Regions from separate parts of the Paenibacillus germinis genome, predicted to be linked through region 2. Evidence: riboswitches for the same ligand, from Rfam matches in the RefSeq annotation. Region 2 holds a riboswitch; each other region holds the start of a gene.
The links. Region 2 has a riboswitch for cyclic di-GMP ahead of GC102_RS38320 (hypothetical protein). Riboswitches for the same ligand answer to the same signal wherever they lie in the genome.

Region 1 (3,259 bases), on a different contig from region 2:
GAAACTGGAACGAGAGTACGGCGTCCCCCTTTTCGAAAGATACGGACGTCAGCTTAGGTTAACAGCACCTGGTGAAAGCTTGCTAAAGCTAGTCTTGCAAATGCTTGACCTCTATGATCAATCCAAAGAAATGATCACAAGCGAGGTCAGCGGAACACTGACAATCGGTACGATTAACTCACTCGCGGCATACTATTTACCACCCTATTTGCATGTGCTGAAACAGCAATTTCCTGGACTGAATATCCAGCTCTTCCCTGACAGTGAAGCTTCTCTCATTTCCAAAGTAAGAGATGGGGACTATGATATAGGGCTAATACTAGACCGTTATCCAGCAGACACCGCACTTGCATGCACGAAAGTCAGGGAAGAACCCTTAGTTTTGGTGGCACCGCTTGAGCACCCGCTAACGAAACGAGCACAAATACAGCTAACTGATTTTCAGCAAGCCGAATTTATCGTTACAGAAGAGGGCTGCATCTATCGAGGTATGTTTGAAAAATTACTAAAAGATCACGCAGTCCCGCTTCAAATTGGATTTGAGCTCGGTAATTTAGAAACAATCAAACACTGCGTCATGAATGGACTTGGTATCGCCCTGCTGCCCAAAATTGCCGTACAGAATGAACTGGAACAAGGGAAACTAGCCCATCTTCCTTTTTCACATTCGGACTTAAAATTGGACCTTCAACTGCTGCTGCACCCCAAAAAGTGGATGTCCCAGCCCTTGCAAACATTCATTCAACAACTGACCAAAGAATAGCCTCAGAAAATGATATAACTATTATTCAAAACTCCAAAATTCAATTTTTAAGTCATTCAGCTTTCGTGAGGGCAGATGGGCTATAGTGGTTACCATTGTAGTATTATCTAAAACAATTTAAACTCCCAATCGCTATTTCGCAACTTGAAGTTGCAGTTTGTACTACGCGGTACAATAAAAAGCCAATTTGTCCAAAGAAACCGCCGGATTGTTGTACAAGTACAACAGTTCGGCGGGCAAGGGATAATCTCTAGTCGGAATCGCACCATTCGGAGTACTTGGGCCAATCAAGTATCAACAACCACCACTACTTAGACATGCATCAATTTGGGCAACTTTAATTTCCATCTAGCAGTTGGGCATCCGCCACATGTTGGGTAACCGCCAATTGAAAATCCCCGAGTACACGATAGTCCAAGTTGTATTTTGTGCAACAATACACCCATCTCACGCCGGAGTAGCCTGCTATTGTTGTATTTCGTACAACAATTCGAGCTTATAACGCCTATTTCTGAGCGATTCCCGCCAAATTGTTGTACGCGGTACAACAAAAAGCCAATTTGTCCAAAAAAACCGCCGGATTGTTGCACAAAGTACAACAGTTCGGTGGGCAAGGATAATCTCTAGTCGGAATCGCACCATTCGGAGTACTCGGGCCACTCAAGTATCAACAACCACCACTACATAGACATGCATCAATTTGGGCAACTTTAATTTGCATCTAGCAGTTGTTACTCTATCTAAGCCCGTCCGCTCTACGCTGTAATTTCTTCCACAGATCAGAAAACAAACATCAGGAGGGAATAAGCTTTGCTTTACCCCCTAACCCAAAACATATAAATTCTTATAAGTAAAAAGAAGCTCTCCTTTTCGTAAAGGTAGAGCTTCTTCCGTTATGAACTTATATGCAAATGTCGAGATTGCCACCCAAATGCGGTGTCGCTGAAGCGGTAACCAGCTGTTGGGATTTAGCAAAATCCTGTACTAATGTACTAGATGAAGCTGCTTGCATATCACTTACTTTGCTTAAAAGCTGAATGCCAACGGCTTGCTTCAAAGCGTCTCCACCACTAATCGCAGTTAGAACACTATTGATATTCACGAGCACTCCTCCTCTCATCGTTCGGTAGCTGGCAAGCATACGGTATAACCGAGTAGCCCCTATAGCTTTGCGTCTGTCGCTTTCGCGTCATTTGCCATTTCGCAGATGTTAGGCAGTACCTAGCACTTATACAGTATAGGATATTCTTACACAATTCGTCAATCTTCGCATTTCAATTTAAGCAGATACAGTCCTAAACACCAAACGCAGCAGGATTCGATCTCCAAGAACGAAGCAATTCCATGTCTTCTTGTTTGATTTTCCCCTTCTCTAGAGCTACTTCAAGCAGTGTAGAGTAGTTGGAAAGTGTGTATAGTGGCATATCAGCAGCTTGGAACGCTTCTGTAGCTTTATCTAGCTGATAGGAGAAAATCGCCAGCACGCCCAACGCTACAGCACCAGCTTCTTTGACAGCAATAGCTGCTTTCAAAGAACTGCCACCCGTAGAGATAAGATCTTCAATCACGATCACCTTTTGTCCTGGTTTCACAGTGCCTTCAATCAAGTTCTCTTTGCCATGTCCTTTGGCTTTATCACGAATGTAGATCATCGGGAGACCTAGCTTTTGAGCAACCCAAGCGGCATGAGGAATACCCGCTGTTGCCGTACCAGCAACAACCTCTGCATCCGGGAATTTCTCTTGAATCAAAGCTGCGAAGCCGTCAGCGATCGCTTCGCGAATTGCCGGGTGTGACATCGTCAGACGATTGTCACAATAGATTGGTGATTTGAGGCCTGAAGTCCATGTAAAAGGCTGCTGCGGTCGAAGTGCTACCGCTTCTATATCTAATAATGACGCCGCAATATGCTGCGCAATTGTTTCGAGTTGACTCATGTTCCTACCACCGTTCCTTCCGTTGTTAGACAAAGCATGTTATACGATTGAATCGATAATCGCTTCAATTGCTGCTCTTGGATCCGCTGCGCCTGTGATCGGTCGACCGATCACGACGTAATCCGTCCCCTGCGCGAACGCTTCAGCCGGCGTCATGATTCGCGACTGGTCGCCTACGTCGGCTCCAGCAGGGCGAATGCCTGGCGTCACGGTGACGAACCCGTCACCGCACGCCGCCTTAATCGCAGTCACCTCAAGCGGTGACGCGACAACACCCTGAAGCCCCGCAGAATGCGCTAAGCGGGCATAACGAATGACGGCCTGCTCAACCGTACCGGTCAGGCCGATCTCGTCATTCAGCACCTGTACACTGGTGCTTGTTAATTGCGTCACGCCGATAACGATCGGACGTGCAGCTCCAACGACTTGCCCCTTGTCGACACCCTCCAAGGCGGCTTCCATCATTTGCTTGCCTCCGGCAGCATGGACATTGAACACGTCAACCCCAAGGCGCGTCACGCTTTCCGCGCCGCCTTTGACCGTGTTCGGAATGTCATGC
Region 2 (3,259 bases):
AGGGGACTTTGCTCAAACGGAGTTAAGTGCATCTGCAATCACACAAGCAGCCTCCTTGAATGCCGAAACTATGATTCACGTTCAATCTTCAATAGGGGAAGTAAAGTTTAGTGCGGATTCGATCAAACAAGCAGTTGAACAACAAGGTCTAGCTATAGATACTACAAAAATCACAGTATCTTTAAGCAAAATTGATGCCGAGTTAGAAAAGTCTTTTGGTATCCTGCTTCAAAAATCCTCTGTAGAGCAAGTATTAAAACCAATTGATTTTACAATACAAGCGGTGTCTGGGGATAAACAAACCGAGATAACCACAGTAAACTCTTACATTCAGCATTCCCTATTGGTTCCTGGGCTGACGAACATTACTGCTATCAAGAATTTGGCTGGTGTGGTATTTGATCCCATTACAAATACTTACTATCCAGTTCCAACGTTTTTCACGGTTAGTGAAGATGGAACACTGCAAGCAAATATGATACGTAAGGGTAATTCCATTTATTCCTTAGTGAAGAATGTAAAAACTTTTGAAGATGTACCTTCGTCTCATTTTGCCAAGGAAGCAATTGAAACCCTGGCATCTAAATTCATTGTTTCTGGTTATGATAACGGTTCTTTTGGATATGATAGTCCAGTTACACGTGCTGAATTTGCTGCCTTACTCATAAGAGGGCTTGGCATTCAGCCAAAGAGTGGATTGCCTGCAAAATTTAATGATGTACAAACAAACGCATGGTATGCTGCGCCCGTATATGCTGCTGTTGAGGCTGGTTTAGTAAGTGGATATGAGGATGGTACCTTTAAACCAAACCAACCGATTACCCGTCAGGAAATGATGAAAATGGTTCACAGTATGCTGCAAGCAGGCGGATACACAAAACAATTAACGGAAACGGAAAAGAACGCGGCTATTAACAAATTTGGAGATCAATTGAGCATTCAGCCATGGGCAAGAGAGGCAGTTGCAGTTGGTATACAGGAAGGCATTGTTAATGGTCTTACCGATTCAACCTTCTCCCCTGCAACACCTGCGGATCGAGGACAAAGTGCTAAGATACTGTATCAATCTTTGAAAGTTTTAAAATTTATTAATTAAATGTAGCAGGCGAATTTGGCGACCGTACCCTAGTTGGGACGGTCGTTTCTTATTTGGAGGATGGATATCAGTACGATGGTAGGGTATGAATGTAGAAGGGCGTAACGCCAAGAACATTGTTCTACCTAAACTTTTTTGTATGAAATCACACACTTTGTGTACGGATTCCCTCTCTTTTGTAGAAATATGTTGAATTTCATTATTTTATGGAATACCATGGAAATAGATAGTTCTTTACAACTAGAAATAATCACTGAAACACACCTAATATCAAGCAATAATGAACAAAGGCAAATCCATCGAAAGGTGGAGACGCAAAGCCACGGGTCTAAGCCATGAGTCACATGTCATGGGATGATAGCCGGGATACTCTTTAGGGGCTTGTTTTTTTATTGCCAAAAAAGAAAGGAGGGTCCCAAAATGGCAACATATCTTATGCTGATTAAAGTATTCGACGATGCCGAAAAGGTCATATACAAATTTGGTCCAACAGAAGAAAGTTTGGGTGAAATTGAATTTAATCTAGTTCAAGAAGAATTTCGGCAGCTAGAGAGAGTCCCGGGTACAACCAAAGACCATATGTTCATGAAGGCTGCTTCAGCTATTGCAAGATGTTATGCAGAGGGAGACGGTTTTCCGGATAAAACTTTTTTTGCTTCATAGCAATAATTGAATTTGATAGAAAAAACAATGTATAGGCGATCTATTCTCTGGATTATCGGGGAATGGACGCCTATTTCTTTTAATCGTGCAGTCGAGACCAGTAATGTAATAATGTCTTTAGTCCGACAATCGTCTGTAAAATATGTCGAAATATAAGATAAAATATCTTTAAATAATTAAATTCAGCATCTATAATAAGAATAATAGGTATAAAGTCCTGAAATGAAATTAAAAGACTAAAAACACCATAAGGAGCTAAACTACGTGAAATTAACCCCGAAAAACAAAGCTGTTGTTGCTACCATGTTACTGTCAGCCGCTATGAGCCAGACTACTGTTTTCGCTGAGCAGCCTAACAAAGATTTGAAGTACATAGATGAAGTGAAAAATGATGGTGTGCTAAGCGCATTACAACGTGGACTCATGGATGGTTATGAGAATCAATCATTTCAATCGGATAAGAATCTTAGCCGTGCTGAATTTGCTGCGCTAATTACGAGAATTTTCCATATTGAAGTGAAGGCAAAAGGAACAAGTTCATTTAAGGATGTTGTGGCTTCTTCCTGGGCGTCTCCGTACATTGAAGCCCTCTATGAGAAAGGTTGGATGACAGGTACAGGTAATTCGTTTCAACCGAATGAGTCGATAACCAAAGAACAAGTGGCTGTTGTATTAACCAGAGCGTTGGGCCTAAAATCAGAACATACAGGCGTAACGACGCCAAGCGATTTATCTACTGCAAGTAGTTGGGCACGAGAAAGTCTGCTCGAAGCTATTCAAGCTGGAATCATAAAGACGGATAATGGTAACGTTCACCCACAGAGCGGATTGATCCGACAGGAAGCAGCATCAATTGCCGTATTTGTTTCTAACCTGCTGCCTCTTGTGATTGAAGACATCACAGATAGCGGACAAATTAAAGTATCCGGTATAAGCTATACAGCTAAAGATGAAGTGAAAGGTATTTTTGCTGCGAAAAATCGCAACGTATTACGTGGTGCCAAGCTGACAGCAGTCATCCGTGATCATCAAATTCAGTCCATCCAACAGCTTGAGTTAGTTGCCCCTGGACAAGCAGCTTCACAGGGAAGCGCAGAATTCAGCGCAAACCTTAAGTTAGATGGCGATAATGCGACGATAGGTCATTTAAAGGTGAATGCTGACTATGTATCTGTAGTCAATGTTAAAGTGAACGGTGATTTGGAAATAGGTACCGGGCTGCAGCACGACTTCTATTCGAATGGTCTAGTGGTTGGAGGAATCACACGCGTTCTTGGCGGGGATGACAATACCGTAGTGTTTGATAATGCTAACTTGAAAAATGTTGTAGTGAATAAACCTGACGTTCGCGTAGAAGCAAAAGGGAAAACAACAATCGGCGAAGTTACGGTTAACAGTAATGCAACCATTGAAGCTAATGCTGAAGTCATTATTCCTAAACTTACAATCGGTGAAGGTGTGGCAAAAGTTCAAATTAACTCGAACGTTGAAACGCTTGAA
Region 3 (3,259 bases), on a different contig from region 2:
CGTATTATTTTTGGGATCAATGCGAATTTCTCTAGAGTCAGGTACCTGCTTGATACAAACGACAATATGCAGCATCTCTGCACCCTCCTATTTCTTAGGAAACTTGCTTGCTCATTCGACAGTAAACGGATCTGAGCTTGTCAGCATTGTGAATTTTGTCACTTAAAATGACGAAACGAAATCGCTTTCACTCTTTTTTTAAAGTTAATAATCTAACACAATATATGCGAAAAGCTTCCTAACATGACACTTACTTTCATCTAAGGCTCAAAAGTAATCTTACCGATGCTGCCCGGAGCACGAAAAAGGATCTGAGCCACGTATCGCGACTAGATCCTTTTTTTAAAGAGATTAATATAGTTTGGGGGAACGACGATCCGCGATTTCAATTTTTAACGGCTTTTTCCAAAAATAAAAAATCGTAGTTCCGCTAATGTAACGTACCCAACAATCTCTTAATCCACTTCCGCTTCTTCTACCTCATATGTGCATAGAAAACGCTCTACACCAGGATATTTCTCCCCAAGGCTGCGAATGACGAACCCAATATTCCGATAAAATTGGACCGATTCTTCATCCGTTTCTGCCACGATTCGAACGGGGTGCATATCTTCAATAATTTCAAGAATAATCCCTCGTCCAAAGCCTACCCCTCTGCTCTCCGGTTCAACGGCCAGATGAGTGATCGTCATTTCCTGATTATCACTGAGCTCAAAGCCAATGATGCCCACTAAGATACCTTCGGATTCATACCCAAACAACCATAGATTAGCATCATTTTCATAACGCTCAATGACAGGTTGCAACGCCTCTGGATCGGGAAAAACGCTGTAACTCAGCAGTTCTTGTATGTCATTTTCTTTTAGTCGGGATTTCACATTTATTAACATCTTTTTTCACTACTTTCGTTTTTCGTTATCTACACATAATCTAACAACTTAAGCAAGCTGTCAACATGCGCTACAGGGGTGATTCCCTTCTCCTCCATCAGATGTCCGCTGGGCCCATAGCTGATAAAGGGAACTCCTGCATCTATGGATGCTTTGCCGTCTATCCACGAGTCACCGATCGATATCCATTCGCTCTCAAGAATTTGTGGAAAATGCTGCTTAGCGGTTAAATATCCGGATGGAGATGGTTTCATGGCATTCATCTGCTCTCTTCCGATAATCAAATCAAAGTATGGATGAATTCCTGTCGTTTCCAGCGCACGTACTGCGGCTTTGTATGAATTATTAGTCACAATAACCAGGACATAGCCCGTCTTTAAAACATTTAGAAGCTCGGAAACCTGGGATTCCAGTCCTGCACCCTCCATGCCTATTAGTTCATGTTGAACAACCATATTCATCACTTCTATATAGGACTCTTCAGGCATCCCATTCGCTTTTACATACTCAATCATGGTTGATGTGGTATGCTCTTGAATCGGAAAACCAACCGGCAATAGATCATTCTCGGTAAGGTAGTCCGCCACTTGCTTTTTCATCATTTGGAAATTAATGCTAGACCTCAGCAGTGTATTATCCATATCAAAAATAATGCCTCGAACTTGGCCTAATTTACTCATTGAACCTCACCTATCCATCTCTAGAACTATAGAAAAATCAAGAAATTAGCATTATTAATTATTTTTAGTTGATTTCGACATAATTCGCTAATTATATGCAAATACCGCTATAGACACGTCATTTTTAACTATTTATAATGAGGCGTATTAACTGGTATATAAGCCTTTCACATCATTAACTAGTGCCTTTTGAACTACATATATGGAATCGTTAAAAGCAAACCATTGGAAACAATGGGACGCAAAGCCATGACCTAAGGCATCCCTAATTGGGATGCTATGGACGACAGGTTACCGAGTCAAGGAGTTCATCCTTTCATTCGGGATGGACTTTTTTATTTATACGAAATGAGGTGGATTCATGCATCATACCCTAACGGATAGTTTTCCTATTTACCTCATATTGCTAACGTTCATTATTTCAATAATTGCTCTTTACATATCCTTTACTAACAAAACAGCACTCAAAGCTTCCCTCTTAGAGTCTGCTATTGATTGTATCATGATGTTTAATTCAAGTGGGAGGATCATTGCGTTTAATCCTGCGGCAGAAGTCCTTTTTGGATACGAACGCAAAGAAGCTTTAGGGCTTACATTAATCGATTTTCTTTTTGAAAAAGATGGCCAGGAGACAACCTTCTTAAATCTGCTGTTTACGGCCAAAGACGAAACGATTATCGGGAAGCGAATCCAATTGAAAGCATTTCGATCGGATGGCAGTGTATTTCCAGCGGAACTAACGATTACGAGCACTACGTATAAAGGAAAGCTTGTCTATACAGCTTATCTTCGCGATTTGACTAAAAAAAAGAAGTCCGATGATATGATACAACAGCTAGCCTACTTTGATCTTCTGACAGGTTTGCCGAATCGCAACCAGTTCAATCAGCTTTTCCATGATGCGTTAAACAAAGCCAAACAACATAATCAGAGCTTAGCTCTACTCTTCCTTGATGTAAATCGGTTTAAGCTCATCAATGATACTTTAGGTCATCCCTTAGGAGATCTCGTATTGCAAAAGTTCTCTGCATTGCTCTCTGAAAGCTTGTTTGCACAAAGCATTGTCTCCAGACTAAGTGGCGATGAATTTGTGATTTTGTACCCATTCGGAAATCGGCAGTCAGCTGCTGAGCAAGCGGAAAAGATCATCCAACAATTGGAAGATCCTTTCCAAATCGACGGGCGAAATGTTTTTGTTTCCACCAGTATTGGCATCTCTTTGTATCCTATCGATGGAGAAGATCCGGAGGTTTTACTGAAAAATGCCGATCATGCGATGTATCTGGCCAAAGAACGTGGTGGAAACCATTATCAATTTTATGAACAGGAAATGAGTGTCATTCATTCGAGGAGAAGCGCATGTGAACAATCCCTCCGGACAGCCCTAGAACATAATGAGCTCTACCTGATGTACCAACCCAAATGTCATATTGCTACCGGCAAAATAATCGGCGTAGAAGCTTTACTAAAATGGGATAGCCACGAGTTAGGAAGCGTCTCGCCGAAGGAATTTATTCCTATTGCAGAAGAATCCAGACTAATTATTTCAATTGGAAAATGGGTACTACAAACAGCCTGCTTACAAATGAAAAAATGGCAAGATGCGGGTATGGAGCCTGTTCCAATTGCAGTCAATATATCGGCTGTCCAGCTTCATCAAGAAGATTTGGTGACCATGATTCTCGAGAT
Region 4 (3,259 bases), on a different contig from region 2:
ATATAAAGCATCTAATTCAAAATATCGCGCCACACGCTCTTTCACATCCGGCAATTCCATAATCTCATGAACGGACATCGTTGCACAGTGCTCCACAAGATCTTCCATCAATTGATAATTACTAATCCGATAGTCGCGATAGCGCCCTAAACCCGTTCGAGCATCCATGATAAAAGATAATAGATCCCATCCACTTGGATTCAAAATATCTTCTTTGCTGAACTGTGCCGAATCCGCTTTATCCACCCCGCGCATAATATCATCGATATCTCCGAAGGTCTCACGCCCTCCATAGTAATCATAAACAACACGTGCCGCACTTGGCGCGATTCGGGTTTCCCCTTTGAACTCAACCTTTTCGCCCATCCGCTCAAGTTCACTGGAATGATGATCGAACCACAAGCCACAACCCGCTACATAAGGGACATTGGCCAAAATATCGTTTTCCGAAACCTCGATCAAACCGTCCTGCATATCTTTGGGATGGACGAATTTCATTTCATCCACCATGTTTAACTTTTTGAAAAGCATCGCGCATACTAAGCCATCAAAATCCGAACGTGTGATTAATCTCATGCTATGTATCCCCCTAATAATAGTTCCAAAGCACTACTAAAACCTTCGACATTCATTATATCAGCTCGTGTCAATTTGTGACAATCATTTTGTCTTTATAAATCCCTTTCAGCTGGAAATAAAAAAACGGTACGCCTATATAGGCTGTACCGTTCTTAATTTGGATGATAAGCATTGATAAAGTCTTGTCAAAAATGCTTCAATTTGCGGCATCGGCGGCATTTTTACAGAAAGCTTAACCTCGCCCTTCCAGTAGAAAATCAAGATGCTATTGTTTCTCCCATGAAACATTTCAACATCCCAACAAGCTTCATTTAACGCGTATACTTCCCGATTAATCATGAGCTTTGGTCCATCCGAGGAAGGCACCAAACGGGCAACATGATTACCACATAGCGAAGTCACTTTTTGTTCTTCTTGTAGTATTCCTTCTGATTGCATGCTGCTGGATCCTCCTTTTATTTTCACATTAATTTGTTATGACAGAGAAAAACCCCACCATAGTGAACCGATCGGAGGGGTTCTGATGTTGATACCCAATCGTTCGGCGGCTGGCTGGCTGCGAGTCCGGTTTGCAGGACAAGGAAGCCCCTTTAGCTTTGCGTCACTGGCTTTCGCCAGCTTTGCCTTTGTCGAGATGTCTTACTAAATATCTAAGTCGCTAAGAGAATAAATATCTACTCTCTCAAGGATACGGGAACTCGTTTTGAAATCGAATAGTTCCTAAGAACTAATTTTGCAATATTTTTCATAAATTTTCTTTTTTCGACGTATTTTTCAACATCATTTGACGAATTGAGCCTCTCCAGTAGAAAATGGATCCCGTAATCGTAAGAACAGCCATAAGAACGTACAACGTATTTCCACCATAAGAAACGAGCAAGAACCCACCTACCCAAGGTCCAATAAAGTGGCCTATGTTCGTTAATGTTTGAGCGCCAAAATACGTGCCACGCATATGCTCCGGAGCTAATTTGTCAATCAACATATTAGCAGCGGGGTAATTTAGAATCTCGCCAAGCGTGAAAATACTCATCGAAATAATAAGCCATGCCAGCGAGTGCGAAAACGCAAAGCCAACATCCCCTAGAGCAAACATTAGGTTGCCAATTACAATTGCAACAAGCGGCGTGTACTTTTCTGCCAAACGTGTAAGTGGAATCTGCATGGCAATAACGACGATCGCATTCACACTCATCAAGATCGCAAACATTTTCACACCATCGACAAAACTCTGCTCCAAATATTGCGAAAGTGTTACCATCACCTGGGAGTATCCGATAGCACCAATAATGCCACCAAGGATATACAAGCGAAAAGTCATATCACTGCGAATCACTCGCACAGCAGAACCAAAGGTAACCGAAGATTTCTTCTCACCCTCGATTTTCTTGATGCCAAAAGCGATGAGCAGTGCGTAAAGGGTGACCGCATAAATAAAATAAATGATTCCTGTGATGAGAAAAGGCAGCGCACCGTTCATCGTAGCGAAAAAGGCCCCCAAAAGTGGTCCGACTGCAACACCAAGATTAATAGCCATATACCGCATCGAAAATACTTTAAGTCGCTTCGCAGGTTCTGTAAGGTCTGCCATCAACGCCTGCGAAACGGGCTCATAAAAGGATCGGCACAAGCCGTTCAGCATATTGAGCAGCATAAACAGGATTGGTAGTTTAACCATGCCGAAGCCTAAGAAGACGAACGCCCAGCCGAAAAGAGCTGCTAGCATAATAATGCGTCTTCCGAATCGGTCCGATAAGGTGCCTCCTATAAAACCGCCTACGGTCCCAGCCAAAGAACCCATTCCAATGACAATTCCGATCATCACCGCACTCATCGACGTATGTCTGGCTAAATAAATCGCTAGAAAAGGCAAACTCATGGAGGACGCAGCCCTAGCCATAACGGTTCCAAGAATTAACGTATGTACAATGGGATGATAAGAACTTAAAAAACCACGTAATCGATTCATTTGAGATGACTCCTATCGCTGTTTAATTTACCGCAGGTCAAGAAATCGACACCGAATTTCAATTATACACGAAAAATGACGATATGTGTCTCCAAAACAAAAAACACTCTCCGACGGAGAGTGCAAAAAAAAGCGTGTCTATTGTGTTCATAGTGTCCATGCGCCACTTTCCCACATGAAGCCCTTGGGTCATGCGATTCCACGAACGGTATGCTGCTTCCACGGGCTTACGTTAACTGCCGCCGCAACCAGACCCGCAGCTCGACCCTGACGAGCAAGAAGAACCTGAGCCGGAGCTGCAACTGCTGCTGCCACCGCCTTGATCTCCAGAACTATCACTACTGCCTCCAGAACCCCCGCAACCTGAGGAAGAACAGTTGCTTTGCTTATCTTTTGGATTCGATTCATTCAGAGGCCATTGAGAGTCCATCCCGCTTGTATAGTTATCATTATCCTGAATGGAGAAGAACATCATGGCTCCTGCCAAATACACCATGTTGTTTGGGTTTGTTAGTGAATCCTTCCAGCCTGTGTCCTCAAACCTGCGGCTATTCGCTGAATGTCTGGCTTCGTTAATCGCCTGCGTGATGAGTATGCGGATCGACTCTGCAACTTCTGGATATCGCTTCGCCTGCTCCATATCGAACCATTGCTCGGCGATTTCTTCTTCATTGGCTTTGCGAAGCAAATCTGTTCGCTGCTCATCCAGCG

Region 1: it holds a riboswitch for cyclic di-GMP, as region 2 does, so the genes downstream of both, GC102_RS39955 (putative motility protein) here and GC102_RS38320 (hypothetical protein) in region 2, are expected to answer to the same signal.
Region 3: it holds a riboswitch for cyclic di-GMP, as region 2 does, so the genes downstream of both, GC102_RS28495 (putative bifunctional diguanylate cyclase/phosphodiesterase) here and GC102_RS38320 (hypothetical protein) in region 2, are expected to answer to the same signal.
Region 4: it holds a riboswitch for cyclic di-GMP, as region 2 does, so the genes downstream of both, GC102_RS13985 (hypothetical protein) here and GC102_RS38320 (hypothetical protein) in region 2, are expected to answer to the same signal.

Annotation. Positions count from the first base shown of each region.
Region 1 is NZ_WHOC01000019.1:519,062-522,320, forward strand. It holds gene GC102_RS04825 (LysR family transcriptional regulator) at 1-763, shown strand, start outside; gene GC102_RS39955 (putative motility protein) at 1,665-1,865, opposite strand; cyclic di-GMP riboswitch class I at 1,886-1,971, opposite strand; gene pyrE (orotate phosphoribosyltransferase) at 2,059-2,700, opposite strand; gene pyrF (orotidine-5'-phosphate decarboxylase) at 2,740-3,259, opposite strand, start outside.
Region 2 is NZ_WHOC01000198.1:100,106-103,364, reverse strand. It holds gene GC102_RS38325 (S-layer homology domain-containing protein) at 1-1,096, shown strand, start outside; cyclic di-GMP riboswitch class I at 1,376-1,470, shown strand; gene GC102_RS38320 (hypothetical protein) at 1,517-1,759, shown strand; gene GC102_RS38315 (S-layer homology domain-containing protein) at 2,024-3,259, shown strand, end outside.
Region 3 is NZ_WHOC01000149.1:220,779-224,037, forward strand. It holds gene GC102_RS28480 (electron transfer flavoprotein subunit beta/FixA family protein) at 1-75, opposite strand, end outside; gene GC102_RS28485 (GNAT family N-acetyltransferase) at 456-878, opposite strand; gene GC102_RS28490 (HAD family hydrolase) at 920-1,570, opposite strand; cyclic di-GMP riboswitch class I at 1,777-1,869, shown strand; gene GC102_RS28495 (putative bifunctional diguanylate cyclase/phosphodiesterase) at 1,932-3,259, shown strand, end outside.
Region 4 is NZ_WHOC01000070.1:134,168-137,426, forward strand. It holds gene GC102_RS13980 (exopolyphosphatase) at 1-576, opposite strand, end outside; gene GC102_RS13985 (hypothetical protein) at 712-1,017, opposite strand; cyclic di-GMP riboswitch class I at 1,120-1,214, opposite strand; gene GC102_RS13990 (MDR family MFS transporter) at 1,325-2,548, opposite strand; gene GC102_RS13995 (UCP032817 domain-containing protein) at 2,781-3,259, opposite strand, start outside.